2 linked regions of the Endozoicomonas gorgoniicola genome follow. The protein of the gene in region 2 binds, or shares a complex with, the protein of the main gene of each other region. Links are inferred from orthologs where the notes say so. Each region holds a gene or a part of one and is shown on either strand. Other genes may lie near its edges. The genes, in order: NX722_RS06770 and nrdA.

Region 1 (15,904 bases), 2.8 Mb from region 2 along the record:
CGTTCTGTTGAAATACTTTGATCAATCGGGATTTGTTTTCTTTACCAATTATTCCAGCAACAAATCCCGGGAGATTTCCGAAAACCCTCACGTTGCCCTGATGTTCCCCTGGGTCACGCTCGAACGTCAGGTCATTATTAAGGGAACAGCAGAAAAAATATCCACGGCTGAATCCCTGAAGTATTTCACCAGCCGCCCCCACGGCAGTCAGCTGGGTGCCTGGGTTTCCCATCAGAGTTCGGTCATTACGGGTCGCAAGATGCTGGAACTGAAACTGGATGAAATGAAGCGCAAGTTCAAAGAAGGAAAAGTACCTCTGCCTGACTTCTGGGGCGGTTACCGGGTGGTGCCGCAAACGATTGAGTTCTGGCAGGGACGGCCCAATCGCCTGCATGACCGTTTTCAGTATACCCGTACAAACGACACCCGGTGGAGCATTGAAAGGCTGGCACCATGAGTAGAAAAACAGCCGCCCGGATGGCGGTCAGAGATACCCTGATCGAACTGGTTGATATCAATCGTCAGTTCCGTGAAGCCGTGTTAAATGATCACGACCTGCCCGCCTGGGTCATGCAGGAAGACGACACTGACGCTCTGAATGACCGGACACTGGCTGCCAGTGTCACTACCCGTCTGACCTACAGTTCGGAACAAAACAAACAGGAAACGGCTCGTCTTCCCGGCGTTATTGGTATTTCAGCCAGATCGCTTGTTCAGGGGCAACAACTGAACCAGGCAAAAGACCGGTTCAAGGCTGCGATGGGGGAATACCGTAAGCTTTACGGCGATGATATTGCAGCCATTGAAGAGACATCTGATCAGTTAAGGGACGGAATGCTGGGAGGACTGCAAATTCAGCATATTCATTTTGTGCAGAGTTACCGGCAACTGAAACTGTTTCAGCAGCCCCCCAGACGCATCAGTTTCAGCTGGGCTGCTAATCACAGTGGCACCGTTCGTTTAACATCGGTAGAAGCCATCGAACACCTGCGTAAGAAATATATGGCATCCGCTGCCATTGAGCGCGACATCACATTACTGGAGCAGTTGCCCGGTTCGGAAATTGTGGTGATTAAACGACTGCTGGCACCTCACCTGCGGGCAAACCTGAAGTGGCCAGACACGATTGAAGCTGAGCGACAGATGAACCCTGAGTCAAAAAAACAGTTTCCGGGGCAGATCAATACGCCCATCCCGGTCTTTGTACAGCTGGAGAAAGGACAACCTCTGCCGGACTTCAAACCCATCAAACCGTTTGACCCGATGACACGACAGGAGCGTTTACAGCGCAGCGATGCGCGACTGGTGCGGATCAGTGATAATCCTGTGTCGCGTATTTATCGCTACGCCTGAGACCGAAGGGATTTAACGCCCTTCAGGCATCAACCAGCTCATCTCTCAGGTACGCTTCCAGATCGGTACAGCCGCCAATATACTTCTGACCATGAAAAATCTGCGGAACGGTTTCAACCGGCTTGCCAACGGTTTTTTCCAGATCAGCCTTGCTGATCCCCTCGGCATGAATGTCAATATAACGGAAGGGCAGCTGTTTATCTTCGAGCAACTGTTTAGCACGAACACAGAAACCACAGCCAGGGCGACCAAATACGGTAAAGCGATTCATTGAGTAACTCCTGATACATGAATCTTATTCTCTGAACGAACTATATGATGATTGACACCAGTGTCACAATAGGAATTTTCTATCCGCTTCATTGAAGCTTTTTTATTGACTTGATACGCTGACGAAAACGACAGAGGACACACCGATGTCAAGGACAGGTTTGATCGGCTTGCTGTTTTCCACTCTTCCTTTATATGCCACGCCGTTATTTGCCACAGACTCGGATTTACTGGACCTTGCCCATAAAGCGGGTTTCAATCGCTGTGATACAGCCATTGAAACCGAGTTTAGTGATATGACTAGAATCGGCAATGGCGTAGCTTCTACGGGCTATTTTAATGACCGCAGTTTTAATGTCATGGCCACCTGGGGTAATGACCGGGATAGCGTCTGGAAAAACACCACCTTTATAAAATTTGGCCGCAGCTGTCTGGCGTACAGCGTCGTCAACACCACTTTTAAAAACAGCTGTTCAGCCTTTAAAGAACAAAACCCGGAATGGAAAGTTATCCGGGAACAGGGAGACTTTACCTGGACCCGCAATGCTGGCGGCGTAAACGCCATTCTTAAATCCCTGCCCAATGATGTCTGTGCCATTACCTACCGCATCCATCAGGCATACGACAGTAGTAGCTCTTCAGTCGCCAGTAAACGTCCGGTTTCGGATAAAAAGAACGGCGGCTGACATCGGCGTTTCAAGTCAGTGCTATAAATCAGTGCTTCAAGGCGGTTTCCAGCATTCCAACACAACTTCGGAGACGGGCCAGAACCTGTTTTTTACCGGCAAGCCCCTCATGCTGCGCCAGACTACTCCAGCTCTGCTGTTGCAACACTTTCATCGTCAATACCTGCAAAGCCTGTTCATAGCTATTAGAGCAGCTATTAGAGCAGCTATCAGGGTAAACCAGCCCATTCAACAATAATTTCCGAATAGCAGGCAGACAGCTTTCAAACAGGCGCTGCCCGTGACTGAATGAAGCAATATCCTGCCAGTCTCGTTCAGACAGGTCAGCTGAAATGAAGTTACCAGCACCATTGAACAACTGCCTGACCAGTTCAGTGTCCATCACTTTAAGGCTTTCGGGAAGCTGCAGCAGGAGGTTGTCGTAAAAGCGGGAACGGGCTTCCCCCAGCAGTTCTCTGCCTGCCTCCGAAAGAGCCTGCAACATCATCAGCGAATAACAACCACTGGCCGCTTCTCTCTGCAAACCGGTTCGTACCGGCAGGTAACCACTGTTCTGCCAGAAACTCAGCAGACCGGAGGTGGCACCAAAACTGGTTCCAAGATAATCAAACCCCTTGTCACTGGCAGATTGTGCCAGACGGTTCAGCATATCGGCTCCCAGTCCATTTCTCTGGACTGCCGGATGAACAGCAATCCTCAGGATTCGTAACCCTTTTTGTCTGATCGCTTCCGGAATCCCGGCATGATTGCTCAATGACTGGGGAATCAGATGCCCACGCACCCGCCGTTGTCCGAGCCAGACCGGTTCCTGCATCGATGCGTTAATCGCTCCCTCTCTTGCTGCCAGAACCGTTCCTGTCAGACAGCCCTGATACAGAAGACCATAAACTTCTATATTCGGACCATCTAAAAAATGTCGTAAGTCAAAAGGCCGGGTACGATAGTGGGCAAGCACCAGCAGCCCAAACGCCTGAGCGACCATCGGCTCATCGTGCATTAACTGGTCACGGTCAAAGCGAACCCACTCACACTGTTCAGCCGTTGCGCCTTCAACCTGATGATCTTCGGCTGGTCTGGCATTCAGCAACAGGCTGGAAAAAACCAGTTGTTCCAGCGGGTCATGGTCTGCCCAGCGAATCGCCTGCTTTATATGCAAAGCTCGCCATTTTGGCGCTATAGCATCCAGTTTTTTACGAAAGCGTATGGCAAAACCACGTCCGGTACCTTCATAACCGTGGATCGTCGAAGAAAAAACAATACGCGACTGTTGTCGTAGCAGGGACTCAAGCAAAGGAACTGGCAACGCAGCCGCTTCATCCACCAGCATCAGGTCGCAGTCAACGGGGTGTCCGACAATTTCGTCAGGTGCCATAAACTGAACCGACTTGTCCTGCCACTGCACTCTTCCTCTGGAAAACGTACCCCTGGAAAACGTACCTGGGGAAAGACTGTCGTTTCCAAGGCATTCATCAGCGTGTTGAAACACCTGTTCGGTAGATGCCAGCGAAGGTCCTGTGACCACAATCCGGTTTAACCCATGGCTCAGTAACTGCGCCGCCGCAATACCCAGCGCCGCGCTTTTTCCACGCCCGCGATCTGCCGTCAGCACCAATGGACGACGGCGATGACCTGTTGCCACCTTTTTAATGGCTTCAACTGCCAGCGCCTGTTCTTGTGTCTGACAATAACCACAGCTATCCCGGGTTTCTGTCTCAATATCAGGGTTGGGTAATGCCTGCCAGACCGGTGTTTTATTCTGCTGAATAAGGCTACAGTGTTCGGATTTAGCCAACAGTCCGGCCAAGCGCTGGATATATCTTCCTGTTACCCGGTTCTCATTTTCCGGATAGACAGTTATACGACGATGCTCTGGGTCTTCCAGCAGGCTCCACTGATCCAGAACAGGAACCAGCAGAAACATCACACCACCACCTTTAACGACACCACTGATAGCACCAAAAGCATCAACATCAAACCCGGACCAGGCGTTAAACACCACAAACTGCCGTTCCCGACCTAACCAGCTGGTCGCTTTGCCAGCCTGAATAGCAGGAACAGTATCTGGCGCACCTTTGCCCAACCAGAGGCCCAGCCGGAGCCCCTGCTCTTCATGCAGGCATGGCAGTAATGCGTTAACGGTGCGCAGGCACCAGTCCTGTTCACCGCTGATCACCATAAGCTCACGATGGTTTTGCTGCGCCAGTCGGTTTAACCGCTGTTTCAATAAATCCTTCACCGCTTAACCTGCTTCCCTTGGACGACGGGGGTCGCTGCTCCATTCCATCCAGCCACCATCGTATATTCTGGCGTTTTCATACCCCAGCAAACGGGCTGCAAACCAGGACAAACTGGCTCGCCAGCCTGTGCCACAGTAGAACGCCATAACAGTCTCTTCTGTTGGAGATAGTTGCTGCCAGTAAGCGGCAATGTCCCGAATCTCTCTTAAGGTGCCATCCGGATTAATATAATCCTGCATACTGTAGGGATCGGTTCCCGAATGCCCCCATACAGCACCGGGGATACGCCCTTTAGCGTTGATATAGCTGTATCCGCTGTTTTCCCCCGTAAACTCACGCCATGAACGAACGCTAATCAGATGTTCAGAGTCATTATTCAGAATTGCTTTCACTCTTTCTGTATCCACCCACACATCTTTGAATTCCGCAGCTCCAAATGTTTCGACTGGCTCAGGTGTCACCCAGCCAGACTGGACAGCATTGTCCTGTTCAATCCAGGCTTTTAAACCTCCGTTAAGGAGTCGTACATCGTTTACGCCCATGGCATCCAACACACTGACCATTCTTGCAGCGGCGGTCATATCCTGGCCATAAACGACGACTTGCTTATTCTGCGAGATGCCAAGATGCTTTAACGTCTGTTGAAGTTCATTTTCAGGAACCACATTCCACAGAGGCCTGGATTCAATCCATGACGTATCAACATGAACAGCCTGCGGAATATGGGTCAGGCGGTATCGAATGCCTGAACCGTAAGAAACATCCAGAATCACTGGTGGCTGAGGCTTCTGCATCTGTTTTTCAAGCCAGACAGGCGGCACCAGACGGGTATAGGATGGCATGGTTTCAACATCACCACCGGATTTGAGCCACCCTGAAAAACCAAAAGGGAAAATGCGAATGTCTGAGTTTTCAAACCCCTGTTCAGCCACCAGCCAGTCTGCCAGAATTTGCGCCTCATACTGATCAGAGCCATAGATAACAATCCCCGGCGCTTTGCGCATCCTTTTACTCTGGAACAGCCTTTCAGTCACTTTATTCAGCTCATGGCTTTCATTCAGCAACCAGTTAAGATCAAAATTACGGGCTCCGGGAATGTGGCCTCCTACCCCGGTATTATCAGACGGCCAGCCATTGAACCAGTCACTGGAGCGCACATCGACCAGCGTCCAGTTATGCTCATTGACCAGCGCCATCATTTTGTGCTGATCGACGAGATCAAAGACAGGCATCTGAACATTTTCCTGCTGATCGCAGCCTGAAAGGGCAATGAACAGACACAAACAGCCGATATGTTTCATAAATCGAAACATGGAATTTCTCATAGTTAGAACGTTTGTTTTTAAACAGGCGGGAGTATAAAAAATTTCGGGGCGAGACTCCAAGACAGTTTTTTCTTATTCAAAAGAGCGAGAAAAGTACATTTCTCGCTCATGACACTTTATTTTACCGAGACTTTATTTTACCGGGGGTTCACTCTTTTCCGCTGTCTGGACCCGTTGAGCTTTTACAATAGTAACGGGCTCCACTGGAACATCAGCATGTCCGGCTTTACGACCGGTTCTTACTTTGGCAATGGCATCAACTGCGTCCATCCCTTCAACCACTTCACCAAAAACGGTATAGCCAGGCTGACCTGTACGGTAGTTCAAACTATTATTGTCTTCCAGATTGATAAAAAACTGAGAAGTCGCACTGTGTGGTGCTGATGTTCTGGCCATGGCAATGGTACCGCGTCTATTAGCAAGGCCATTGGATGATTCATTGTATATGGGAGATTTGGTTGGCTTCTGGCTCATAGCTTTATCCATGCCTCCGCCCTGAATCATAAAACCATTGATGACTCGATGGAAAATCAAATTGTCGTAAAAGCCATCATCAACATAGCCCAGAAAGTTTTTAACCGTTACGGGCGCACGCTTCTCATCCAGCTGGATGACAATATTCCCTTTACTGGTTTCCATCTGAACCCGTACAGCCTCATCTTTATTTTTGTCCACCGACGGTTCAACCGGGCTGGCCGCCACCCCATTGACCATAAAAGCCACGGTCAGAGCCATTGAATACGGCAGTATACGGTTCAGCAGTCTTTTGTTTAGCAATCTTTGGCTCAGCAATCTTTGGCTCAGCAATCTTTGGCTCAGCAATGTTCTCATAGTGCATCCTTGGTTACAGGGTTCAGAGATTGTGCTTATCCTACGTGATTACTGCGCCAAGGCAAATGCAGCCATAAGGCTTGCAATTAACAGCCGGAAAGGTAATATACAGCCCGCTGACGGCAGTTTTGCATGCTGTATAGCAAAGGTTCGGAGCGTAGCGCAGCCTGGTAGCGCACCACAATGGGGTTGTGGGGGTCGGAGGTTCAAATCCTCTCGCTCCGACCAGAATCTTTTTATAAAAGAGCAGTGTATGTAGTACGAAAAAATGACTTTAGAGTCACTTTCTTGTGCAAACTACGCTGCTTTTTCTGTTCTAAGCCATAGAACGGGTCAACCTTTCGTACGAAAATATCCTCTTTTTCTTCAGAATCTGTCACTTTTTACAGTTAACTGACCTCCGGCATAGCCGGAGGCTTATTAAGTTACGCTCTCTAAAACCTGCATGAATACTGAGCTTAGGGGAATTACCTGACAGGGTGGATTATAAGCCCACCCTGTCCAATGCTTTAGAGCAATACCAGACTCATGATATAAACGACGGCAATCCCCGTCAGCCCCTGAACTAAAGTAGCTATAGTCTGTGCCTGATAGGCAGTTCCAACACTCATCTTGCTGAACTGAGACACAACCCAGAAGAAGCTGTCATTGGCATGAGACACTGTCATAGCCCCCGCACCAATGGCTAACACAGTAAGTACTCTTCCCATCTCGCTGGCCAGACCAATATCTCCGAGCATAGGAGCCACCAACACCGATGTTGTTACCAAAGCGACAGTTGAAGATCCCTGAGCGGTTTTCAGAGCAGCAGCCACAATAAACGGCATGAATATTCCGATGCCGAGGCCGGATAGGGCTTCACCAAGGAATGTACCAATATCAGTTGAGGACAATACGCGGCCAAACGCACCACCAGCACCCGTTATTAACAAAATGGGGGCACAGGCAAGAATTCCACTGCTGATCAAGTCAGTGAATTGGCTAACCCTTTTCTCTCCGCGAATTAAGCTCACAGCCAAACCAAGGCCTATCATTAGGGCATTGAGCGGTGAGCCGAGGAACTGCAAAACAACCTGTAAAGCAGTCCCGTCACCAAAAGGGTGGCTCGGATAATTAGTCACTGAAGCCAGGCAGATCAAAAGAATTGGAACCAGAATTGGCGCAAAAGCTCTGGTTGGAGATGGTAGTTCACCATATTGAGCTTTAAGTTCCGCATAACTGACTACTTCTTCCGAATCCTCTTCGCATGTCAGCGTTGTTGTTGCCCTGCTAGCCCATAATAAACCAGCCATGGCAGTAAATGCAGCAACGATACTACCCAATCCAATAACCAAACCCAGATTATTCATCAGCCCCAGGTTTCCTGCTGCGGCAATTGGCCCTGGTGTAGGAGGTACAAAAATGTGTGTCGCATAAAGCCCTGTAGCAAGTGCAACGCTCATGCCAACGGCAGACACATTTAGACGCTGGCCAAGAGAGCGCTTGAGAGAGTTCAAAATAACGTAACCTGAATCACAAAAAACAGGCACGGAAACAATGTAACCAATAATTGACATGGTCAGCTTGGGGTACTTTTTACCAAGCATGCTGATAAAAGTATCAGCCATGGTTATGGTTGCACCTGTTTTCTCAAGAATTGTGCCGATCAATGTACCCAAAATAATGACAATACCAATGGATCCCAATATGCCACCAAAACCACTACTAATGGTTGGTGCAATTTCACCTGGCGGCATGCCTGCAGCCAGGGCTGTTATGAAAGCAGCTAACAATAACGTTATAAAGGGATGGAGTTTGAGGCGCGAGGTTGCAATCACCACGAAAGCAACAACGGCCATTAGGATAAGTACAAGATACATTATGTACTCCTTTGTTTTATCGTGTCTGGCAAAGCAAGCTTGCGCTATTGGGTCAGGCTCTGTTCAGTTCTGAAGTTAATACTCTGTGAACCGGCTTTCTGCAAGTAAGATCAAAAAACGAGATATAGTCAAATCTAGTGTTTGAGAGTTTGAGAGCATGATCAGGCGGCCTCCTGATCAGAGTCATTTCCTACTCGAACACCATCTTCGCCGTCAGTCCAGACATACACGTAGTGCTTGTTTTCCAGCCTTCGCTGGTTCCACTGTTTGTACTCTTCAATCCAACGGGTCTTTAAACGACTTATGATGCCTGGTGACAGATTCTCAGCCTGACTACCCAGAAGACTCTGTAGGGCTTCCTGAAAATCCCCTGTGGAGATCCCTTTCAAGTAGAGCCAGGGTAACAACTCATCAAGGCTGCTGGTTCGCTTTAAGGCATAGTCCCAAAATAACTTCCGTAATTCCGTCATTCCCACGAAGGTGGGAATCCACCACGAACAGTGGATCCCCGCCTTCGCAGGGATGACGAAGGTTTTTCATGCATGGTTTTTAGCGCTTAGCTGCACTAGTTATCAATTCCAATGACAGCATCAGGTGTTATTTGTGAAATCCCGAACTACTTATATGCCAACTATCAGAAAGTAGCGGGTTAATGTTTGATACTATATTTTCCAGCTTATCCCAGTTATTTTGCTTCCAGGACATAAAGTGTAAATATGCGAATTCTCTTGCCCCATCTTTTGAGTTAGTCAGGTGACCTTTGTTATAGTGCCACACTTCAGGGTAGACTTTAGTACCATCGTGCCAAGGCAGTTTTGCATTAGGTGTGCTATATGCTTCTTCAAATGAAACGGTTTTTGCTAGTTTATAGAATTTGTTTGTAAATTTACGTATGAAAGGTGGTAGATTTTTATGATGTACAAATAGATCGCTAAAAGCTTTTTCATCCACGGAAAAATGCTGCTTATCCTCCATTTGTGTTTTCCAATTTTTTATTTGTAGATAAATACTCCTGACTTCTTCAGTATTTTTAAATAAGCACAAATGACCACATAGTCTTCTGTAGTGTGATGATAATATATTAAATTTTTTAAATTTTTCTTCTGTGAAGAATATATTTAAATCACCATAAATGACATCAATATCTCCATATCCATAAAAATCATATTCCTCTATATCTTTTTTATGAATGTGCCCAAATGCAGGTCTTAGATCACAAATTTTATATGCTCTTTCAGGATTAAAGTTAATATTTAATGATTCAGATACTTTCTTTTTATATTCATTAAAGGTTATTTCAATAAAAGTAACATTCTCCGGATACCACTTAGGCACTCCACAGTCAGTGTAAAAAATCCAGTTGAAGTTTTTGTTTGGCTCGCAGGATTTTAGAAACAAATTGAACCAGAATGGCCATTTTCCAAAATAAGGTATGATAATTCCAACACTTGTCATAATATAATGAACTCTACTATTTAGCCACAGTCTGAATTGCTTGCTTGAAGCTTAGTAATGTTGCATCTGCTGAGTATTTTTTGCAAGTAAAATTGGGGTCAAAGTAAAATTGGGGTCAGGTCAGGGCGATCCTGTTATTCGCCATAATCTTGAAACCATGTATCACGTGAAAGACGGAAAAGTACCTTGTGATACCCATATGAGAGAGATTCTTGATCCAATAGCGCCAGAGGAGTTCCGCAAGCCATTCAAAAAACTTTTCTCTTTGGTTCAGCGAAATAAACTTCTCAAGGCGTTTGAGTTCAAGTGTGGAGATTTAAAAGACTGTTACCTGATGCCTGTTGATGGAACTGGCCTATTTTATTCCGGAGAATGCCGTTGCAATAAATGTTGCGTAAAGAACAAGGGGAAACGCAACGAATATTTTGGGATTAGAAAATACTGCATAACAGCCTTTCCCATAACAACCCCGTCAGCCACACCAACAAAAAGGGAACCCTGCCTTTAAACATGGGTCTGAGAATCAAACAAAACCTAAAGAAAGGATCAGATCATGCAGGGTTGCTCAGGACACTCTTCAAATACCCCACAGGGACTCACAGCGGCTACAAGCCCCGAATGGCAGGAGGCATCCGGCTCCGGCACCACCACGCACACACCCGAAATCAATCTGAAGCGCAGTGCCTCTGACGCACTGGCTTCCGGCACACTGGAAACTCCGCCTGCTAAAAGACTGACCAGCCGCACCGGCACAGTCAGGTTCGCCGACAGTTGTAAAGCGCATGACGGTGGTGAATCCATAACCAGACAGGAATTTGCTACAGCAGAACATCGCATTGCCGAGCTGGGATTAGACGACACCATTCCACATCACGGAGTCGCTAAAGCCTGCCAGGATTGCCTGAATAGTTTTTCTGATCCGGAAGATCTTATGCTGCTTACCCTCTGGGCAAAGGACAAGCAGGTTGACACGTCACTGATTCATAACATTGAAAAAAAGCTGGCAACGGTATTGTGTAGCGATTTTCTTTTAAGAGACCCGACACCCTGCGACTACCCCCAGATTCAGCGACTGCACGAAAGCCTTAACACCTGCGGGGTTGAACAACTTGATGATGACAACAAAAGATGTCTGGAAAACTTGCGCAATACAGTTATGAATGACACAAAAAGAAAACTGAACGACTTGACAAAAAAATACACCTACAACCCCCTCTTTGCGGTAGCCAAGTTTTACGTGACCCATTACAGCCCGTCCACTTATAACCAGATCGACCAAACTGGAAAAACAGAAAGAGAAGTCCATCATGAACTCGTACAGGAATTAACAGAGAGTCTCGAAAACTACCTTACAAAGCTCGGACGCATGATCCCGGCCAACGTAATGGTTTCCCAATTTCTGGAAGATAACGCTCCCGCCGACAGCGCACTGGAGCAAAGCATCAACCAGGCAAAAGACAACAGTGAAACACAGAAAAAACAAGCAACCGAACACAGAAAGAACAAAACACGCAAAGATTACGCCCGGTTCTTAAACGAGCAAAATGTTAAGAACCTTTCTGACCAGAAGGCTGGTCTTTCCAGCCCGAAAGGGGCGCGTACTGATCACTATTAAACAACACAACATCACCACTCATAAGCAGGACAGTCCTGTAATAGTTGCTCCCCCAGTACTGGGGAAAGCCAATCTTGCCCAGAGCATGGATCAGGGCATGAACACTGTCGATTAATACCCTTTGCTCCTGGATAAACCCTTGCCGAAGCTCTGCATCCATTCCGGTCAGAAAGGTAAGCACAGCCTGTCGGGTAAACTGGAGCAGCTGGCATCGCATATGAAGCACCAGCAACAGCTGGTGCAGATAACTGGTACCGTCAAAGTCAATAATGACCGATTCTCCATTGAACACAATCGGCACACCCCGGGCTGACGGTTCCGAATACCCCTGACCGGAATCACTCCTCTGGTTCTGGGTTGTCCCCATATGCATAACCAGCATCTGACTGATTGTCAGTTCAGAATGACTGCTAAAGGTTTCAAAGCCATCAGCCTGACCTGCCAGCACCCGGCCAAAAAAGTCATAATTATCAAGCGACAGATTTTGCGAAAGCACCCTGTCAGGCACACCTGCCCCCTGCACCAGCTCAAGAAAAGGATCAACAGAGCCAATGTTTTGCATACTCCTCACAACCGACCGGAAATTGTCGACCCACCGACCAATGGTAGCCTGCTGCTGCGAAGACGGCGAAGAGGCAAACCGGGGAAGTGAGGCCAAAGCAAACCTGAGACGACGACTCCAGCGGATAAGACCGTACAGTTCACTATCCAGCGACTCCCAGACCCTGCCAAACTGTTGTTCGATTCGGGTACACAGCACCGTCAGATAGTTATCAATATTGCTAAATCCATGATCCTGAGTCCCGGCAAGAATCGGATACCACACGCCTTCAAACTCAAGCAGCTGCATTGTCGGCACAGGATAGCCTGAACCTTGCAGGGAATGGATAGGAAACACGCCAAACCGATTCACCAGAAAACTGCGACGACTGACCTCACCAGCACGATTCAGCCGAATCACCAGAACCGGCCGCCACCGGCTAAGCGAGAAAAAAACCACTTCAGGAATACCAAACGCGTCGGGGCCACTCAAAGAACCACCCGCAAGCAATCGGCTACGGATGGCATCAGCATGGCTACCGACCACGTCAGTATTCAGCCATTGATGCATATATAACGATCCATTCAGGTTCCCGGCGGAGCGCAACAAACTTTCGTATAACTGGCTGGCATCCCCCAGCCCGACATCCAGCCGGCTTAACGACCGAAACAGTGACAAGCCATCCTCTCTTACCGTGGCAATAAGGTCAGCGCAGGCACAGGGAATAATCAGCCCGACACCAATAACCCATAAAAACAAAGCCACACAACCGCTGCGCCTGAACCCTGCAAAGCTATCCAATGTCACCTCTGCCGCCTGTAAAAAGAGAAGCTGGTAAAGCTAGCTCAACCGTTCATTTTTACCAGCTTCTTTCAGAAGTAGTCCTCAAACTGCTCATGCTTGAACTGAAAGCCGGAGATATTATTCCACTTGAGGAGATTGCAGACGCCGAGATTTTGATTGGCAACGAAAGGATTGGGAAAGCATTTTTTAAAGGCGTGATGGCTTTCACGAGTACCAGTGAAAGCCATCACCTTTCAGACGGCCACTCAGGTCAGCAACTTACGGCGACCTGCCAGCGCATGTGCCAGAGTGCCACCATCAACATACTCCAGCTCTCCACCCAGTGGTACGCCGTGAGCAATACGGGTAGCCTCGACGTCTCTGCGCTTCAGCTGTTCAGCAATATAATGAGCCGTAGCCTCACCTTCCACAGTAGGGTTTGTCGCAAGAATCACTTCGGTTACCTGATTCTTTTCCACCAGCTGCATCAGGTCAGTCACTCCAATATCATCCGGACCTATGCCGTCAATAGGCGACAAGTGCCCCATCAGCACGAAGTACCGCCCCCGGTAACCACCTGCCTGCTCGAAAGCCATGACATCAGAAGGGTTTTCAACCACACAAAGCGTTGTCGACTCCCGTCCCGCATGAGTGCAGATTTCACACAGATGATCTTCACAGAGGGTTCGGCAGTCACGACAGCGACCAACACCTTCAGCAGCTTCCTGCAAGGCCCTGGCCAGCCGCAGGGCGCCTTCCCTGTCCCGCTCCAGCAGATGCAGGGCCATCCGCTGGGAAGAACGGGGACCAACCCCGGGCAGACAGCGCAGGCTTTCCATCAATTCCCTGATAAGAGGACTGAACATAAATGACCTGTCTCTCGATTAGAATGGCATCTTGAAGCCATCAGGCAGATTCATGCCTGCTGTCAGGCCGGACATTTTTTCCTTGTTATTGCTCTCAACCTTACGAACAGCGTCGTTTACTGCCGCCGCCAGCAGGTCTTCCAGCATTTCCTTGTCTTCTTCCATCAGGCTCGGATCAATTTCGACACGCTTAACATCGTGGCGTCCTGTCATAGTGACCTTTACCATACCGGCACCGGATTCACCCTGAACTTCAGCATTGGCCAGTTCTTCCTGAACCCGCTGCATATCTTCCTGCATTTTCTGGGCCTGCTTCATCAGATTGCCCATACCACCCTTGAACATAGTGACTCCTTATTCAGGTTCGTGTGATTAAATACAATCGCCCGTCATAGCTACCAACCGCTACTTTATGACATTACCTACGGGCTGAACGCTGTCGTCCAGAACAACAGCTGTGAATTGATCAACCAGTGACTGCACATTGGCATCACTGTATATACTGTCGCGGGCCTGCTGCAAACGCTCGCCAATTTTTCGTTCACGCCAGGCTGCCGGTGTTTCAGTCTGTACAACGCCCACCTCTACCTGCAGACGCACCGGTTGCTGAAAATAGTCTGACAGTGCCTTTTCAATACGTTCACGATGGGTATCGTTGTAGAGCGTACTGCGCCCTTCATCCAGACGCAGGTCTATACGACCACTGCTGTGTGCAACGTATTCACAATGGGATCCAATCGTCCGGGTAACACCACCCAGCGGCAGACTGCGATAAACCGGAATCCAGCTCAGGGCATCCAGATCGGTCAGACACACCCGCTCGGAAGGATCAGGCAGTACCGGAGCCTCATCGACCACCTGCGGCACAGCCGCAGGCTCAGGCATGGACAGATTCTGCAAATCCATGCTGGCCGCATAACTTTCATAGGTTGACATCGGCGGAGGCACATCGTCATCTTCCCGGTCATCCGGCTCTGCACCAGATGTGACAGCAGGCACATAGTCAGCCTGAAAACCCGGGTCTCCCGCCTGATCATCATCAAGCGGCGGCACCTCCTGCAAATAGTCCGGCTGCCCAGAAAAAGGTGGCTCCTGCCCCACCTCCGGAACAGGCTGCGATGTTGCTGGCACAACCGGCTCAACGACCGCCGGAGCGGGCGAAGGTGAAAAATCCTCTGGCAGAGGGTTCACTGCCACGGCCGGGGTCGGCGGCACAGGCTCTGCGGTAGGGGTAGCTTCCCGCTGCGGCAGAACCGATGGTACCGTTGCAGGTTGCACAGGATCAACAGCGTCAACAGCAGACTCTTGTGCAATGGGCTCAGCAACCGTTGCTTCTGCAGCTATTGATTCTGTAGCTATTGATTCAGAAGCAGGCGCAGGCTCGGGTTCCGCCGCTTCAGAGGACTCAGAAACTGGGCTGCCGACATCAACAGAAGAGCGTTTAGCAGCGCCGGATTCAATCCGCACCGGCTCAGGACGGAAAGCCAGCATACGCAGCAGCGCCATCTCAAAGCCGCTTCTTGGCTCTGGCGCTAACGGCAGGTCACGCTTACCCACCAGGCCAATCTGGTAGTACAGCTGGACATCTTCTGCCCGCATATTGCCCGCCAGTTGTAACACCTGTTCACGATCACCCTGACTGTTATCCACCGCGTCAGGAACCGCCTGGGCAATAGCCACCCGGTGCAGTACCGACAGCATATCATTCAGTACCGCCATATAATCCGGCGCATGCTCCGCCAGATCAGCAACCGCTTTCAGGACACTTCCGGCATCTGCAGTCGACAACGCCCGGACCATCTTCATGACCTGCCCCTGGTCAATGGTACCCAGCATCGAGCTGACTTCACCTTCAGAAACCCGTCCATTACCAAAGGCAATGGCCTGATCCGTCAGACTCAGGGAATCCCGCATACTGCCATCAGCCGCACGCGCCAGCTGCCAGAGTGCCGAGGTTTCATAGGGGATATGTTCACTGCCGAGAACATTTTCCAGATGCCCGACAATGCGCTCCGGCGTCATGTTCTTCAGGCCGAACTGCAAACAACGGGACAAAATCGTGATGGGCAGCTTCTGTGGGTCC
Region 2 (15,936 bases):
CACGATTCGACGTACCTGGGGGATAAAGCCCATGTCCAGCATGCGGTCGGCTTCGTCGATGATCATGGTTTCGGTGAGATCCAGATACAGGTCCTTGCGCTCGCAGTAATCCAGCAGTCGACCCGGTGTTGCCACCAGAATGTCGATGTAATTGGCATTGATCTTCTGACGCTGTTTGTCGTAATCCATGCCGCCCACCACGGTGACCACATGCAGTGGCAGGTGTTTGGTCAGGGCTTCAGCGTCTTTGCCAATCTGCAGAGCCAGTTCCCGTGTCGGTGCAATGACTACTGCACGAGGTTCACCAATGTAACGGGTGTCTGGTGGTGGGATATCAATCAGTTGTTTGATGGTACTGATCAGAAAAGCGGCTGTCTTACCCGTACCCGTCTGTGCCTTACCAATGGCATCACGCCCTGCCAGGGTACTGCCCAGAACCTCTGCCTGAATCGGTGTGCAGTATTTGAAACCCAGCTCATGGATGCCCTGCATCAGACCGTCGGGCAGGTCGAAATCGTGGAAACGGGTTTTGCCTTCTTCCGGTTCGACTGCAAACTGGCTGATGTCCCAGGCTGGCACTGGCTTTTTATGTGCCTGTCTGGAGTGGCTTTTGCGGGGGTTGTTGGTGCGTTCCTGATAGCGCTTTTTTTTGCGGGAACCTGAGGACTCAGAATTATGACTCTGAGGTTTTTTTCCACTGTTTCGGGCAGGTACAGAACTCTGCTTTTGTCCGGACTCTGAAACCGCCTTTTTTCTGCGGAAAATGCTTAGTAAACCACTCAATGCTTTGATCTCATTCCTTATCGATTTCCTGAACCTGATTGAATAAAAGGTGCAGGCTGAGCAGCTGCCGCCAGAGCTCCTGCCAGATGGTGTTGGCGGGTAATTAAGGGAACATGGTGCAGCATGATGTCGCAGAGTGTAGATTGAGGTTCTGCGGCTAATTTCATCGATTTTAAGTTAAACGGGTAAGAAGAACCACTTTTGAGCCAATTGATCTTGTTTTCGACCGGTCTTACCACTTTTCATGCAGCTCTTCGTGGTGTGCTTCTTTTTCTTCTTCTTTGTCCCCGGGTTTCCGCATATGAGTGCGTTCAGGCTGCTCTTTTTTACTGACTTTGCGCAGTTTACGACGCCATTGACCTCTTCGAAGAACCTGCATCAAAGCAGGGTCTGGCATGGGGCGAACGGTAAAGTCTTTAAAATGAGCCGCGAAGAAGCTGGCTTCTTCGAAGGATTTCTGGGCTTTAGCAGAAGCGGTTTCGGGCGCAGGCGTTGTGCAACGGTCTGAACCGGAAATGATCTGTATAAGTGTTTGGACTGGACCACAATCCATACTGCCTATCCTTAGCCACCGAAGGCGGGCTTATAACCTTAATTACCTAATTTTATGGTTAATTAGAAATTTCAGCTATTAGACATAGGTATCACTGATTAGTTCCAATGGCAGTCTTTTGTCGTGAATTAATAAGAAAAATGCCGAAAATAGTGATTAATGTGCCAATTGTGATGGATGCGTCTATTTCCTCGTTGAGGATAAACAGCGCCAGTATAATGGCACTGACCGGAATGAGATTAATGAAGGCGCCAGCCCGGACAACCCCTAACACCTGTATGCCCTGATAGTAGAGCAGAAAAGAACAGACGGTGCCGAATATCCCCATATACACAATGGCAATCCAGGCATTGACATCCAATGAACGAACCGTTTGAAAATCGGCTGTATACAAGGCAAGAGGCAGCAACATCACCAGGCCGATGGCTGAGGCGTAAGTGACTGAAACCAGCGGTGACAGGGAGTTGAGAATGTATTTACCAATGACGGAGTAGCTTGCCCAGCAGAGGGCGCCGACCACTATAGCAAGATCGCCGGAGCTGAAATCGGCCAGGTTGCTCCAGCTGCCGTGTGAAGCCACAAGAACGGCACCGGAGACTGACAGACCAATACCGACCAGTTTGCGACAGGTGAGTTTTTCGCCCAGAAACAGAACCGACATCAGGGTAATGAACACCGGATTGCTGGCAATAATGACAGAGCTACGACTGGAAGAAACGGTTTCCAGACCTGTCAACAGGCACAGGTTATAGCCCAGAACGCCCGTTAAGCCTAGAGCTGCCAGCCCCACAAACTGGGAGGGAGTGGGGATCGGGATCTGTTTCTCTTTCCACAGCAGGATTAGCAGGAGCACAAGAGTAGCGATGGCAAAACGCAGGAATGCCGCTATCACTGGCTCAACGTTGCCGGCAATGGTTTTTCCCGCAATAAATACGCCCCCAAAGAAAAAGCTCATGGCGGTCAGTTTTATATAGGGGATGAGCGGCTTTAAAGAAGAGAAATAATTCACATCCTGTCCGTACTGCTTATTAGAATCCGATGCAGTATAGACATGAATAAATCTGGAAGGTTCGCAATATATCGCTATTGGCTGTTAGCTATTGGCTATTGGTCAGGCAGTAAATAGCCAGGAGCCAGCAGCTAACGGCCAACAGCTAACAGCCAAAAGCCGGTTACAATTCAGCAACAATATCCTTGCTGAAACTCTTTTCGCAGTACCTGCACTTCAGGCGAACGTCACCTTTATGCTCACGCAGGGAAAAGTGAGTATCGACTGGCTCGTTGTGGGTGATGCAGTTAGAGTTCGGGCATGAGAAAGCACCCTGCAGGCTTTCTGGCAGTGCCATTTTGAACTTGTCGACGACTTCATAGTTGTCGATTACATTGATTGTCGCGGTGGGGGCAAACAGTGCCAGCTGGTTTGCCTCCTGCTCAGAGAACATTCGGTTGGTGACCTTGATGATATCTTTGTGACCCTGGTCCTTGCTGGGCAGATTAAAACCTACGGTAATACTGGCATTGGAGTCCAGCAGTTGCAGGCGATCCAGGATTTTAATGCCCTGTCCGGCAGGAATGTGGTCGATCACGGTACCCTGACGAATGGCTTCAACCTGAAGTTTCTTTCTCATTGTCTCATCCTCAATTCGTTGCAATGCCGTTTACACGACTTCATTCAATACCAGCGCCAGCAATGCCTGGCGGGCATAGACACCGTTTTCAGCCTGCTGGAAGTAGTAGGCGTAAGGCGTCTTGTCGACTTCAACAGCAATTTCATCCACCCTTGGCAGTGGGTGCAGGATTTTCAGGTTGTCTTTTGCGTCTTTTAGTGAGTCCACGTTCAGAATGTATCTGGAAGCGATGTGCTTGTACTCGGTTTCGTCAAAGCGCTCTTTCTGGACACGGGTCATATAGATGATGTCCACCTTCGGGGCAGTCTCTTCGATAGAGTCCGAGAAGTGGTATTTGATCCCTTTTTCGTCCAGTTCTTCCAGAATGTAATCCGGCATTGTCAGTGCTTTCGGCGCGATAAAGGTAAACTCCGCCCCAAAATGGCACAGTGCCTGAGCCAGGGAATGCACGGTGCGTCCGTATTTCAGGTCACCAACAAACGCGATTTTCAGACCATCCAGTTTGTCCTGACATTCACGAATACTGAACAGGTCGAGCAGCGTCTGGGTCGGGTGCTGGTTGGAGCCGTCTCCTCCATTGATGACGGGTACGCTGGAAAATTCCGATGCCAGTCGGGCTGAGCCTTCCTGCGGGTGGCGCATCACGAAGGCGTCGGTGTAGGAGCTGATGATATTGACGGAGTCTGCTAGGGTCTCGCCTTTTTTGGCAGAGGTATTGCCTCCATCGGAGAAGCCAATCAGGGTGCCGCCCAGTCGTTGTACTGCGGTTTCAAAGGACAAGCGGGTGCGGGTGGATGCCTCAAAGAAGCAGCTGGCGATCACCTTGCCTTTCAACAGGTCAGGGCGTGGTGAGTTTTTCAGTTGTGCTGCTGTTTCCAGAACCAGTTCAAGGTCATTCCGGTCAAAGTCAGCAATGGAAATGATATCTCTTTTGTAGAGTCGGTTTTCCATCAATAAACACCTGTCTGCGTGGGTTTTAAACCAAAAAAAAGCCCCTTATAAAAGGGGCTTTTTTAAAAACGGGAAATCGACGACGGCTGGCATAGAGAGTCGGAGCCAGTGCTTCACGTTTTACTGTGACTAATATAAACACGGGTTTGCTTAGCCTCGGAAGTATCCGTTCGTCCTGTAAGCCTGCTTTTGGCAGGCTCAATAAAACATTCTAACAAGTTATTGCAGTGAAAAAATTGCAGCAAGTCAACATTGTTGCAATGTCGCTGATAAACAGCTGAGTAAATTGAACGACATTTTACGTATAAAAGCTTGATGGTCAAGCCAGTAGTCAGCTTTTTTCTGTTTCTGCCGGTGGTTTTCCGGACCAGTAACTGGCCAGCCAGGCACCCAGTAAATTCTGGGTTATGCTGAATACGGCTCCGGGCAGGGCCGCCAGAACCGTAAAGTGCTTGAAAGCCAGGGCGACTGCCAGCCCTGTGTTTTGTGTGCCAACTTCTATAGCAACAGTACGGGCGGTGGGTACATTCATTCCACACAGCCTGGCAAAAAAGTACCCTGACACCAGCCCCAGAATGTTATGCAGAAGAACCGCCAGAACCACTGCGACAGAAACCGTGGTAAGCGTGTCTACATTCAGTGCAACCACCAGGGCAATGCCACAACTGATGGCGGCAACGGCAACAGAGGGCAGGCAGGGTTTAATGCGACTGACCTGCCGTGGACAGAAATAATTAAGAAGCACTCCTACGGCCACTGGAAGAATAATGATTTGCAGAATGCTGAGCAGCATACCGACCTTATCAACCTCAACTACGGTACTTAAGTACAAAGAACTCAGTAATGGCATAATGACAACCGCCAGTAATGTTGACAGGGTTGTCATGCCAATCGACAGTGCAATTCGTCCTCCTGCCAGATAGGCAAGCACATTGGAGGCTGTCCCGCCGGGTGCAGTACCTACCAGTATCATTCCCACCAGCAGTTCCCGGGAAAGGGAAAAGTTCATGCTGATGATGTAGGCCAGAAGAGGCATCAGGATAAATTGCAGGCAAACACCCATAACCAGAGGACGTACATCAGTTAACGCCTCGCGCAGATCAGCTATCGTCAAAGTCAGTCCCATGGCAAGCATAATAATGGCTAAGAGGAGAGACATGGCGGGTTTATAAGGGGCAATGGCAGAGCTGAAATAATAGCCAGCGATCAGACCACACAGTGCCCATAAAGGCAGTAATCTGGAAAACAGGATTATGATCCTCTTGATTTCAGGTATTTTCGTTTTCGACAATATAGCAGGTTTATTGAAACCATCCGTGGTACTTGCTGTGGCCAATCAGGGTGATGCTGTGGCCAATCAGGGTGAACTGGTGGCTGATGGTGGTTTTGCCAATAACCGGGGCTGCTGTACATACTCTTGCCGGAAAAAACAGAAAAGCCAGAAAAGCAGCAATGGCCAGAAAAAGGGTTGGCAGAAGGGGCATTTTATTGTTCAGTTTTCTTTAAATGACACCCGCCGGGAATCTCGATGGTCAGGTCACTTTTGGCGTGGCAGCAACAGGGCAGAATCCGACCCTCTGGTATAAAGGCGATGGGTTCGCTGGTGTACTCCACCTCACCTTCGAGCAGCTGTACCTGACAGCTGCCACAAAAGCCTTCACGACACTGGTAATCGACATTAACCTTCTGAGACTCCAGGGCTTCCAGCAGGTTCAGCTCGCTTCTGGGAATAAAGCTGAACCCTTCAATAATCTTGATGATATTGGCCAACGGGAGTCTCCTGTCGTCTGTTAGTTGGTTATGGCGATAGTGCTACAGCGGGGTGAAGCTACAGTGAAAAGTTACTGAAATCTTCCGACCCCACTTCGCTGTCTATCTGCCCCACCAGGTAAGAGCTGACTTCAACTTCCTGCGGTGCTACCTGCACATTGTCGCTGTTCAGCCAGCTGTTCATCCACGGCAGAGGGTTCTGGATCGGTGCAAAGGCCGGTTCCATGCCGATGGCAGACATGCGCTGGTTGGTAATGTATTCCACATACTGGCTGAGAATATCCTTGTTCAGGCCAATCATTGAACCGTCCTGGAACAGATATTCAGCCCACTCTTTTTCCTGCTTTGCGGCTTCAATAAATATCTCTCTGGCTTCGCTATGCAGTGACGTGGCGATGTGAGCCATTTCCGGATCATCCTTACCTTCCGCCATAATCTGCAGCATGTGCTGGGTTCCCGTCAGGTGCAGGGCTTCATCACGGGCGATCAGTTTAATGATCTTGGCGTTGCCTTCCATGGTGGAACGCTCGGCAAAGGCAAAGCTGCAGGCAAAGCTGACATAAAAGCGAATGGCTTCCAGCACGTTGATGGATACCACCGTCAGGTAAAGTCGGCGTTTCAGGTCGGTGATCGACACATGAACCGTTTTGCCATTCACCTGGTGCTCACCTTCTCCCAGCACGTTGTACTGGTTGATGCCTTCAATCAGGTCGTCGTAATAACGGGTGATGTCGGAAGCCCGCTGAACAATAGCGCTGTTGGTGACAATATCATCGAATACGGCTGAAGGCTCCGGCAGGATATTGCGGATAATGTGGGTGTACGAACGCGAGTGGATGGTTTCGCTGAAAGCCCAGGTCTCAAGCCAGGTTTCCAGTTCTGGCAGGGAGACAATGGGCAGCAGGGCGACATTGGGGGAGCGTCCCTGAATCGAGTCCAGCAGGGTCTGATACTTCAGGTTGCTCAGAAAAATATGCTTTTCATGTTCTGGCAGAGCCGCGAAATCGCTGCGGTCTGTTGACAGGTCCACCTCTTCAGGTCGCCAGAAAAACGACAACTGTTTTTCAATCAGCTTTTCGAAGACGGGGTGTTTCTGCACGTCGTAGCGGGAAACGTTGACATTGCGACCAAAAAACATGGGTTCTTCGGTGGCATTGAACAGTTCCTGGTTGAAAGTGGTGTAGCTCATAGTATTTGTTTATCCGGGTCGCCGCAGCGACCACGACTGGGTTGAGTTGAAGGGTCGTTAAATCTTGCAGGCTCCACCGGCACAACCGTCGTCGGCCTCTTCGTGGGAGTCCGCTGCGCCATCACGGGTGTTATGGTAGTAAAGCGTTTTAACACCCAGTTTGTAGGCGGTTAACAGGTCTTTCAACAACAGTTTAACGGGTACCTTGCCACCTTCGAAACGAGCCGGGTCATAGTTGGTGTTGGCTGAAATCGTCTGATCTACAAACTTCTGCATAATAGCCACCAGTTGCAGGTAACCGTCATTACTTTCGATGTCCCAGAGCAATTCGTAACGTCCACGGAGTTCTTCATAGTCCGGAACGACCTGCTTGAGAATCCCGTCTTTGCTGGCTTTTACGCTGACATAGCCTCGTGGGGGCTCTATACCATTGGTGGCATTACTGATCTGGGATGATGTTTCAGAGGGCATCAGGGCGGTCAGGGTGGAATTGCGCAGCCCGTATTCCCGAATCTCACTGCGCAGGGCTTCCCAGTCCAGATGCAGAGGTTCCGGGCAGACACTGTCCAGATCCTGCTTGTAGGTATCGACAGGCAGGATGCCTTTGGCGTAAGTGGTTTCATGGAATTTGGTGCAGGTTCCCTGTTCCCTGGCTAACCGGTTAGAAGCTTTCAACAGATAATACTGGATTGCTTCAAAGGTTTTATGGGTCAGGCCATTGGCGGAACCGTCGGAGTAGCGCACATTGTTTTTTGCCAGATAGTTGGCAAAGTTGATCACTCCCACCCCCAGTGGACGACGCCCCATGGTGGCGGTATAGGCGGCAGGCAGCGGGTAGTCCTGGTAGTCCAGAAGGCTATCCAGTGCGCGTACCAGCAGGTCGGCCAGTGCTTCCAGTTCGTCCAGCTGATCGACCTTGCCAAGGTTGAAGGCGGCCAGGGTGCACAGGGCAATTTCACCGTCTTCATCCATAACATGCTGCAGGGGCTTGGTGGGCAGGGCAATTTCCAGACAGAGGTTGCTCTGGCGCACTGGGGCGACAGCAGGATCAAAGGGGCTGTGAGTGTTGCAGTGGTCAACGTTTTGCAGATAAATGCGGCCGGTACTGGCACGCTCTGAGGCAAACAGGGAGAACAGCTCAACGGCTTTCAGGGTCTTTTTGCGAATACTGTCGTCTTTTTCATACTGTTCATACAGTACTTCAAACTGTTCCTGGTCCTGGAAAAAGGCGTCGTAAAGACCGGGTACATCGCTGGGGGAGAACAGGGTGATATTGCCACCCTGAATCAGGCGCTGGTACATCAGGCGGTTAAACTGAACGCCATAGTCCAGATGCCGTACACGGTTCTCTTCGACCCCGCGGTTGTTTTTCAGTACCAGCAGGTTTTCCACCTCGTAGTGCCAGAGCGGGTAAAACAGAGTGGCTGCTCCGCCCCTGACGCCGCCCTGGGAGCAGGATTTTACAGCGGTCTGAAAGTGCTTGTAGAAAGGGATACAGCCGGTGTGAAAGGCTTCGCCGTTACGGATCGGGCTGCCAATGGCACGGATTCCTCCGGCATTAATCCCAATGCCTGCCCGTTGACTGACGTATTTTACAATAGCGCTGGAGGTTGCGTTGATGGAATCCAGAGAGTCACCGCACTCAATCAGGACACAGGAACTGAACTGCCGTGTGGGGGTTCTGACCCCCGCCATGATCGGTGTTGGCAGAGACAGCTTGAAAGTGGACACCGCATCATAAAAACGACGAATGTAGTCAATTCGGGTTGCTTTTGGATAGCTTGAAAACAGGCAGGCTCCGATCAGCATATAGAGCATTTGCGGGCTTTCGTAGTAGGTGCCGGTGACACGGTTCTGAACCAGGTATTTGCCTTCGAGCTGTTTAACGGCTGCATAACTGAAGTTCATGTCGCGCTGATGGTCAATGAAACTGTCCATCTGGCTGAATTCAGCTTCACTGTAGTCTTTTAAGAGGTGGGTGTCGTATTTTTTGGCTTCGCAGAGTTTCTGGACATGGTCGTACAGGGCCGGAGGCTCAAACTGACCGTAGGCTTTTTTACGGAGATGGAAAATCGCCAGCCTGGCCGCTAGGTACTGATAATCAGGTGCTTGCTCTGAGATCAGGTCAGCAGCGGATTTGATCAGGGTCTCGTGGATATCAGTGGTCTGGATGGCATCATAGAACTGTATATGTGACTTCAGCTCTACTTCTGAGACAGAAACATTGTTTAATCCTTCAGCAGCCCAGGCGATCACCTTGTGAATCTTGTCCAGATCCAGCTGCTCCTTGTCGCCGTTTCGCTTGGTGACCAGGATATTTTTGTTCATTCAACCCTTACCTGTAAATCAATATATTGTGTTTTCGTTGTCGACAAGAAACCTGTCGACTGCACCTTTCTCGGGAGGCAGAAACCAGAAAGCTAATGGGAGATGCTGATTGTGTACTTATAACCCGGATCGATAAAAAATCAGGATCAACTGCAACATGTATCTTAGAAAGTAAGCCCTGACTGATGGTTATCCGAGAGCCTTTAAGCATTCTTCCCTGATATTTAGCATTCTTACAGCGCCAGATCTGTGCTTTTGAGTACTCGCAGTCAGCGGTACTGTCATAACATCTTGTGGGGTGCTGAATACGAGATATACAACATGTTGTGTATGTCTTGTTTATATACACAAGATAATGCGGTATTGGGATAAGTTCAAGTTGACACTGTCGTGGAAATGCAGTGGATAACCTGTGAATTTATTTTTATGTTAGTGTTTGCAAACTGGCAGTTTGTCTTTCTTATCGCACTCAAGCAGTATTCAACAGGTCGTAGTTGAGACCCAATTTTTTTTATAATAAAAAGGAATATAATCTGGACTAAAGATAAGAAAAATACTATTGATTTTTCCTGATTCCGACAGTTATGCGACTTTCAACAACCACAATATATAGTGTTTGAGATTTTAACGGATTTGCGCGGATTTTGCCGTGAAAAAAATTCCTTTGTCCTGAACTGTTTTTATCCATTGAATGTCGAACGGGTAGTGATACTGGAATAAGCCGCGGCTGTAACTGCTTAACAGACAGGATTCTGGCGTGGGGGTGTAGTAGTATCTTGCACAATAATTCATACGCTGGAAATTTGGTTGTGGAAAATACAGAGACAGGTCGAATACTGATCGTTGAGGACGATGAGCGGCTGGCGACCCTGACCAGGGATTATCTTCAGAACAATGGCCTGCAGGTCACTGTGGAAGGCGATGGCGGCAAGGCGGTTGAACGCATCCTGAAGGAACGCCCGGATCTGGTCGTGCTGGATCTGATGTTGCCCGGAGAGGATGGCATCTCCATCTGCCGCCGGGTTCGGGGACAGTATCACGGCCAGATTTTAATGCTGACGGCACGGGCTGAAGACCTTGACGAAGTTCTGGGGCTGGAAATGGGGGCTGACGACTATGTGGCCAAGCCGGTTCGTCCCAGGGTTTTGCTGGCTCGTATCCGGGCTTTGCTGCGCCGGGCGGTTGCGCCGGTGGAAGAAGAACAGGAACAGGCCGTCAGTCGTCTGACTTTTGGCCCACTGGTTGTCGATAACGCTATGCGCGAAGCCTGGTTGAATCAGGCCAGTATTGAGCTGACCAGTGCCGAGTTCGACCTTTTGTGGCTACTCTGCTCCAATGCAGGGCGGGTTCTGAGTCGGGAAGAGATTTTTGCCCAGCTGCGTGGTATTGAATACGACGGTCAGGACCGGTCCATTGATGTCCGTGTATCCAGAATTCGCCCCAAAATTGGTGATGACCCGATGCATCCCCGCCTTATCAAAACAGTGCGCAGTAAAGGCTATCTGTTTGTAAAAAGTGATTGAGTCAGATGCCTGGCCGGGAATCGTGCCTGGTCAGGCCCATGGCGCTAACAGGTTAGATTTGTGAGTAGTATTTTTCTCCGAATATATGGCGGGCTTCTTTTCACGCTGGTGCTGGTGGCTGTGCTGTCTGGCATCTCAGTGACGCTGATTAATGACCACCGTCTGGGTGAGTATCGGGAAGATATGGTTCGGGGCACATTCCGGCTGGTGTCAGAGAGCCTGCAGGAATTGCCCGAGCAGGAACGTCAGGCGTGGCTGGATGAGTGGGCTTACCGTGTTGCTATTCCTTTTTCAGTCGTAACGGTTGATCAGTCCGGACTCAGTAAAAAGGCGTTGGAGCATATGGATCGTTCCGGTGTGTCTGTTCAGATGCTGGATAACAGCCGGGCGCTGGTATCTACCCGTCTTGATCAGAACCGGTTGCTGCAAGGCTGTGTGTTGAATATATCGGAGCAGATTATCAATGGCACACTGAGTTTGCTCCGGGAAAAGCTTCTGCGCTACGCACCCGCAGAACGGGAGCAGCGTTTGCAGGCGTTAGCCGTCGGCTCTTTCAGCTATCCGGTGCATCTGCTTAAGGAAGCCCAGGCCCGGTTGCTGCCGGTTCAGCAGGAGGAGTTGCGTCAGGGCAGTATGCTGATGCTGCTGGATGAGGAAGGGCAGAGCATTTCCATGTATACCAGCCTGCCGGATACGGGCCAGCTGTTGCGGCTGGGGCCACTGAGGTTGCTGAACCCTTATCCCTTTAAGCTGATGATTTCCATCGGTCTGTTTATGCTGACCTCCATCAGTCTGGCGATTTATATCCTGGTTCGTGGGATGGAGAAACGCCTGCGTCGGCTGGAGCGCGCTGCCACACGTTTCAGCCGGGGTGATTTTGATGTACGGGTCTCTATTGGCGGAACCGATTCCATTGGCCGCCTTGCTTCTGCCTTCAATGCCATGGCGGGCTACATTCAGCGTTTACTGAGCCTGAAGAAGGAGATGATTCGTGGTGTCTCCCATGAACTGCGAACACCGGTGGCGCGCCTGCGTTTTGGCCTGGATCTGATTGCTGACGCAGAAACCAGTGAAGAGCGCGAGAAACAGCTGGAAGGTATGGATAAGGATATCGAAGAACTGGATAACCTGGTTGACGAATTTCTGACCTATGCCAATCTGGAGCAGTCTGCTCCGGAGATTCGTTATAAACGACACGATGTTGATAAAGTGGTAGCGCAGGTCGTCAGTGAATACGGGCGGCTGCAGGACCGTGTGGACATTGAACATATTCCCTGCAATGTGCTGAACCCAAGACGTTTCGCAGACGTTGACCGACGCTATATCCATCGTGCCATTCAGAACCTGATTGGCAATGCCTGCCGCTACGCCGACAGTAAAGTGCAGGTAAGGTTTTCATCCACTCAGGAGACCTGCCGCGTCGATGTTGATGATGATGGGCCGGGCATCGCCGAGGAAGAGTGGGACCGGGTTTTCTCTGCTTTCAGTCGTCTTGACGACAGTCGTACCCGCAACACTGGTGGTTATGGTTTGGGGCTTTCCATTGTCCGCCGGATTATGTACTGGCATAACGGTCGGGCGATGGTCAGTCACAGCCCGATGGGTGGTGCCCGGTTCAGCCTGGTATGGCCCCGCAAGCAGCGGCGTTAGTTGTAAACCTTTTCTGTCGTTTAGTTGACCTGAAATCCAATTTGAAGCATTCTGCATTCTCTACCACACTCATTCACGTCTGTGAGTGAGCGTGGCAGAGACGATCATGACCAGAATAAATCCAATAAACGTATGACAACATCACCTCCGAGGAGGGTGGCAATGGCGACTTCACATTGTGTTGGTTTTCCCAGAATTGGCAAATTTCGTGAGCTGAAAAAAGCAACAGAAGCATACTGGAGAGGTGATCTCGATCAGTCTGCCCTGATGGCTGAAGGCAAGCGTTTACGGTCAATGCACTGGCGAATGCAACAGGATGCCGGTATGGACTGGGTCGCTACGGGGGATTTTGCCTGGTACGACCAGATGTTGAACCATTCCATGATGCTGGGAGCAATTCCGCACAGGTTTGAAGGCAACGTTGAAGGTCAGGCTGATAACCTGCTGGATACCCAGTTTCGGATGGCAAGAGGGCGTGCGCCCAGCGGTCAGGCAGCAGCGGCCTGTGAAATGACTAAGTGGTTTGATACCAACTATCACTATATTGTGCCTGAACTGCACCAGGGGCAGACGTTCCGGTTGACCAGCCGGGCGGTAATCGAACAAACCATAGAAGCTCAGGAGCAGGGATTTAATGCCAAGCCTGTGTTGATAGGGCCATTAACCTGGTTATGGCTTGGCAAGGTTAAAGGAGAATCCTTCGACCGGCTGGAGCTGCTTGATGAGCTGATGACGGTTTATGGGCAGGTGCTGGCGGAGCTGGCAGAAACCGGTGCTCAATGGGTGCAGATTGATGAGCCCATTCTGGCTCTGGATTTACCACAACCGTGGTTGCAGGCATTTGAGAGTGTTTATAACAGGCTGCAAACACCTGCTATCAAGATCATGCTGGCAACCTACTTTGGTGGCTTGCAGGATGCAACGACGACTGTCGTTAATTTGCCGGTTGAAGGTTTGCATATTGATCTGGTTCGCGCACCTGAACAGTTACTCTCTGAGCTGGACCGGTTACCTGCTTATAAAACCCTGTCTGTCGGCGTGATTGATGGCAGAAACATCTGGCGTTCTGACCTTTCAGCGATTCTGGAACAGCTAAAACCAGCCCGTGAGAGGCTGGGTGAACGACTGTGGGTTTCTTCCAGCTGTTCATTGCTGCATGTTCCGGTTGATCTCGACTCGGAAGAACGGCTGGATGAAGAAACGAAATCCTGGCTTGCTTTTGCGGTACAGAAGTGTGAAGAAATTGCAGTACTGGGCAAGGCGTTGTCAGGTGATAACAGCGACAAAACCAGGGCGCTGGTGGCCTTGTCAGATGCCGTCGCCTGTAGTCGCAGAGCGTCCCGAAGAATACATCGGGAAGAGGTTCAGCAAAAAACAGATGCCATTACTCCCGAGCTGATGCAGCGACATTCTCCCTTTGCTGAAAGATATAGCCTGCAACGGGAAAAGCTGAAGTTACCGCTGTTCCCTACCACCACAATCGGGTCTTTTCCCCAAACGAAAGAGATACGTCGGCAGCGTAGTCTTTATCGAAAACAGCAGCTGGACAGGCAGGAATATCTTGAGTCCATGCAGCAGGAAATACAGGCCACAATAAAACGACAGGAGGCGTTAGGTCTGGATGTTCTGGTTCATGGTGAAGCAGAGCGCAATGATATGGTGGAGTATTTTGGTGAACAGCTGGATGGTTTTGCCTTTACTGAGTACGGCTGGGTGCAGAGTTATGGTAGCCGGTGCGTAAAGCCGCCCATTATTTATGGTGATATCAGCCGCCCTGCGGCTATGACCGTTGACTGGAGCGTATTTGCCCAGCAGCAGACCAGTAAGGTGATGAAAGGTATGCTCACGGGGCCGGTGACGATTCTTCGCTGGTCTTTCCCACGGGATGACGTTTCTCAAAAAACCTCCTGTGAGCAGCTGGCGTTGGCACTGCGTGAAGAAGTGACGGACCTGGAGCAGGCAGGGATTGGCGTCATTCAGATTGACGAACCAGCGATCAGGGAGGGTCTGCCTCTGAGAAAGGCAGACTGGCCAGAGTACCTGGACTGGGCGGTGAACTGTTTCCGGCTGACAGCCGGTGGTGTGCAGGATGATACCCAGATTCATACCCACATGTGTTACAGCGAGTTCAATGACATCATTGAATACATCGCTGCCATGGATGCGGATGTCATCACCATTGAAACCTCACGGTCTGACATGCAGCTGCTGGATGCTTTTGAGGAGTTTGAATATCCCAATGAAATTGGCCCCGGGGTTTATGATATTCATTCGCCCAATGTGCCGGAGCGGGAATGGATGAAACAGTTGATTAAGAAAGCGGCTGAAAAGATTCCGCCTGAAAGGTTGTGGGTGAACCCGGATTGTGGTCTGAAAACCCGTGACTGGCCGGAAGTGGAAGAAGCTCTGACCAATATGGTTCAGGTTGCCAGAGAGTTAAGAGCCGAATATTAACCCGTTGCCTCCGCCAGCGTTGCTGGCGGAGTGCATTCCTTTTTACCGCCTGGTGATTGGCCTGGCTTTGACCTGCAATTCAATTTCCGGGGAGGGTTCTTTAAAGGTAAATCCGGCTTCCTCGTTATCAGGGGCCAGAATGCCGACACTTCTAACCGTGCGGGATATCATGGTGTCGATAAACACGGTTTGTGCTTCCTCTCCCGGCATCACGGCATATTCCACTTTATAGGTGTGATTCATCACATCATCATGAAAATAGAGTTTTCTGGTTGTATAACCCGGTAATTCGATACTTTGCTGTTGCAGCGGTCTGCCATCAATCAGAAGATTAGTCTCCAGCTGATAATAAACCTCTTCAGTACCGTTTTTGGAAAGACTTCCACAGGCCGAAATAAACAATAACAGCGGCAATATCAAAAGTTTGAGAGCTGATTTCATGGGTAGTTATTCTGATCCTGAAAGTTGAGAGCCATTGTAGCAAAGACCAGCAAAGTCGCAGTTCTTGTAAAAAACAGTTGTTCTCTCAAATCAATAGGGTGTTAAATCAATTAATACCTGCCTGAAGTGGCTACTTTCTCTGGCAGGCATTGCGTGTCACAGGGACGGGACAGAAAAATAACAATGATTAAAGTCAATCAGCTCAACAGGAATGTACGAGGGTTGAAGCCATCAGCCACACTGCAAATTAACGAAGACAGTAATCGCCTGATTCAACAGGGACGGGACATCATTAAACTGGGGCTTGGGCAATCCCCGTTCCCGGTTCCGGAAGTGGTCGTCAGTGCGTTAAGGTTGCACGCCCATGAAAAAGATTATCTGCCTGTAAAAGGTCTTTATTTATTACGTGAAACGGTTGCCCGTTATTACCAACGCCGGGATGGAATTCCCTGGCAGGCGGAAGATGTTCTGGTGGGGCCCGGTTCCAAGGAATTAATTTTCAATTTGCAGATGGCTTGTGAAGGTGACCTATTGATTCCTGCCCCTTCATGGGTTTCCTATGCCCCTCAGGCTCAGTTGTTAGGTCGCAAGGTTTTTCACTTGCCCACTAAACCAGAAAACCACTGGCGACTTCAGGCGGATGAACTGGATGCTTTCTGTCAGCAG

What was found.
Region 1: the proteins of nrdA (region 2) and NX722_RS06770 are in contact, whole or in part, in an NMR structure (PDB 1QFN), measured with the Escherichia coli proteins. The link is inferred for Endozoicomonas gorgoniicola from one-to-one orthologs.

Annotation. Positions count from the first base shown.
Region 1 is NZ_JAPFCC010000001.1:1,460,095-1,475,998, reverse strand. The notes cover bases 1-2,988. They hold NX722_RS06770 (GrxA family glutaredoxin), read right to left. Parts: upstream 1,625-2,988; coding sequence 1,376-1,624; downstream 1-1,375. Other genes in these bases: NX722_RS06760 (tRNA(Met) cytidine acetyltransferase TmcA), read right to left, coding at 2,338-2,988; NX722_RS06765 (hypothetical protein), read left to right, coding at 1,770-2,309; NX722_RS06775 (DNA replication terminus site-binding protein), read left to right, coding at 454-1,353; pdxH (pyridoxamine 5'-phosphate oxidase), read left to right, coding at 1-457. Also shown: more of NX722_RS06760, read right to left, coding at 2,989-4,545; NX722_RS06755 (rhodanese-like domain-containing protein), read right to left, coding at 4,549-5,847; NX722_RS06750 (peptidylprolyl isomerase), read right to left, coding at 6,004-6,606; NX722_RS06740 (GntP family permease), read right to left, coding at 7,212-8,561; NX722_RS06730 (DUF6625 family protein), read right to left, coding at 9,159-10,016; NX722_RS06725 (hypothetical protein), read left to right, coding at 10,570-11,631; NX722_RS06720 (hypothetical protein), read right to left, coding at 11,564-12,937; recombination mediator RecR, read right to left, coding at 13,222-13,821; NX722_RS06710 (YbaB/EbfC family nucleoid-associated protein), read right to left, coding at 13,840-14,166; dnaX (DNA polymerase III subunit gamma/tau), read right to left, coding at 14,227-15,904. UniProt on the Escherichia coli protein: The disulfide bond functions as an electron carrier in the glutathione-dependent synthesis of deoxyribonucleotides by the enzyme ribonucleotide reductase.
Region 2 is NZ_JAPFCC010000001.1:4,228,808-4,244,743, reverse strand. Bases 6,568-9,587 are described here. They hold nrdA (class 1a ribonucleoside-diphosphate reductase subunit alpha), read right to left. Parts: upstream 9,203-9,587; coding sequence 6,932-9,202; downstream 6,568-6,931. Other genes in these bases: nrdB (class Ia ribonucleoside-diphosphate reductase subunit beta), read right to left, coding at 6,568-6,874. In the rest of the region: ATP-dependent RNA helicase RhlB, read right to left, coding at 1-783; NX722_RS19265 (hypothetical protein), read right to left, coding at 1,016-1,336; NX722_RS19260 (DMT family transporter), read right to left, coding at 1,428-2,345; pyrI (aspartate carbamoyltransferase regulatory subunit), read right to left, coding at 2,509-2,964; pyrB (aspartate carbamoyltransferase), read right to left, coding at 2,995-3,915; NX722_RS19245 (bile acid:sodium symporter family protein), read right to left, coding at 4,247-5,251; NX722_RS19240 (hypothetical protein), read right to left, coding at 5,217-5,399; class I ribonucleotide reductase maintenance protein YfaE, read right to left, coding at 5,401-5,685; more of nrdB, read right to left, coding at 5,744-6,567; NX722_RS19220 (winged helix-turn-helix domain-containing protein), read left to right, coding at 10,012-10,725; NX722_RS19215 (ATP-binding protein), read left to right, coding at 10,786-12,375; metE (5-methyltetrahydropteroyltriglutamate--homocysteine S-methyltransferase), read left to right, coding at 12,538-14,829; NX722_RS19205 (hypothetical protein), read right to left, coding at 14,872-15,270; NX722_RS19200 (pyridoxal phosphate-dependent aminotransferase), read left to right, coding at 15,454-15,936. UniProt on the Escherichia coli protein: Provides the precursors necessary for DNA synthesis. Catalyzes the biosynthesis of deoxyribonucleotides from the corresponding ribonucleotides.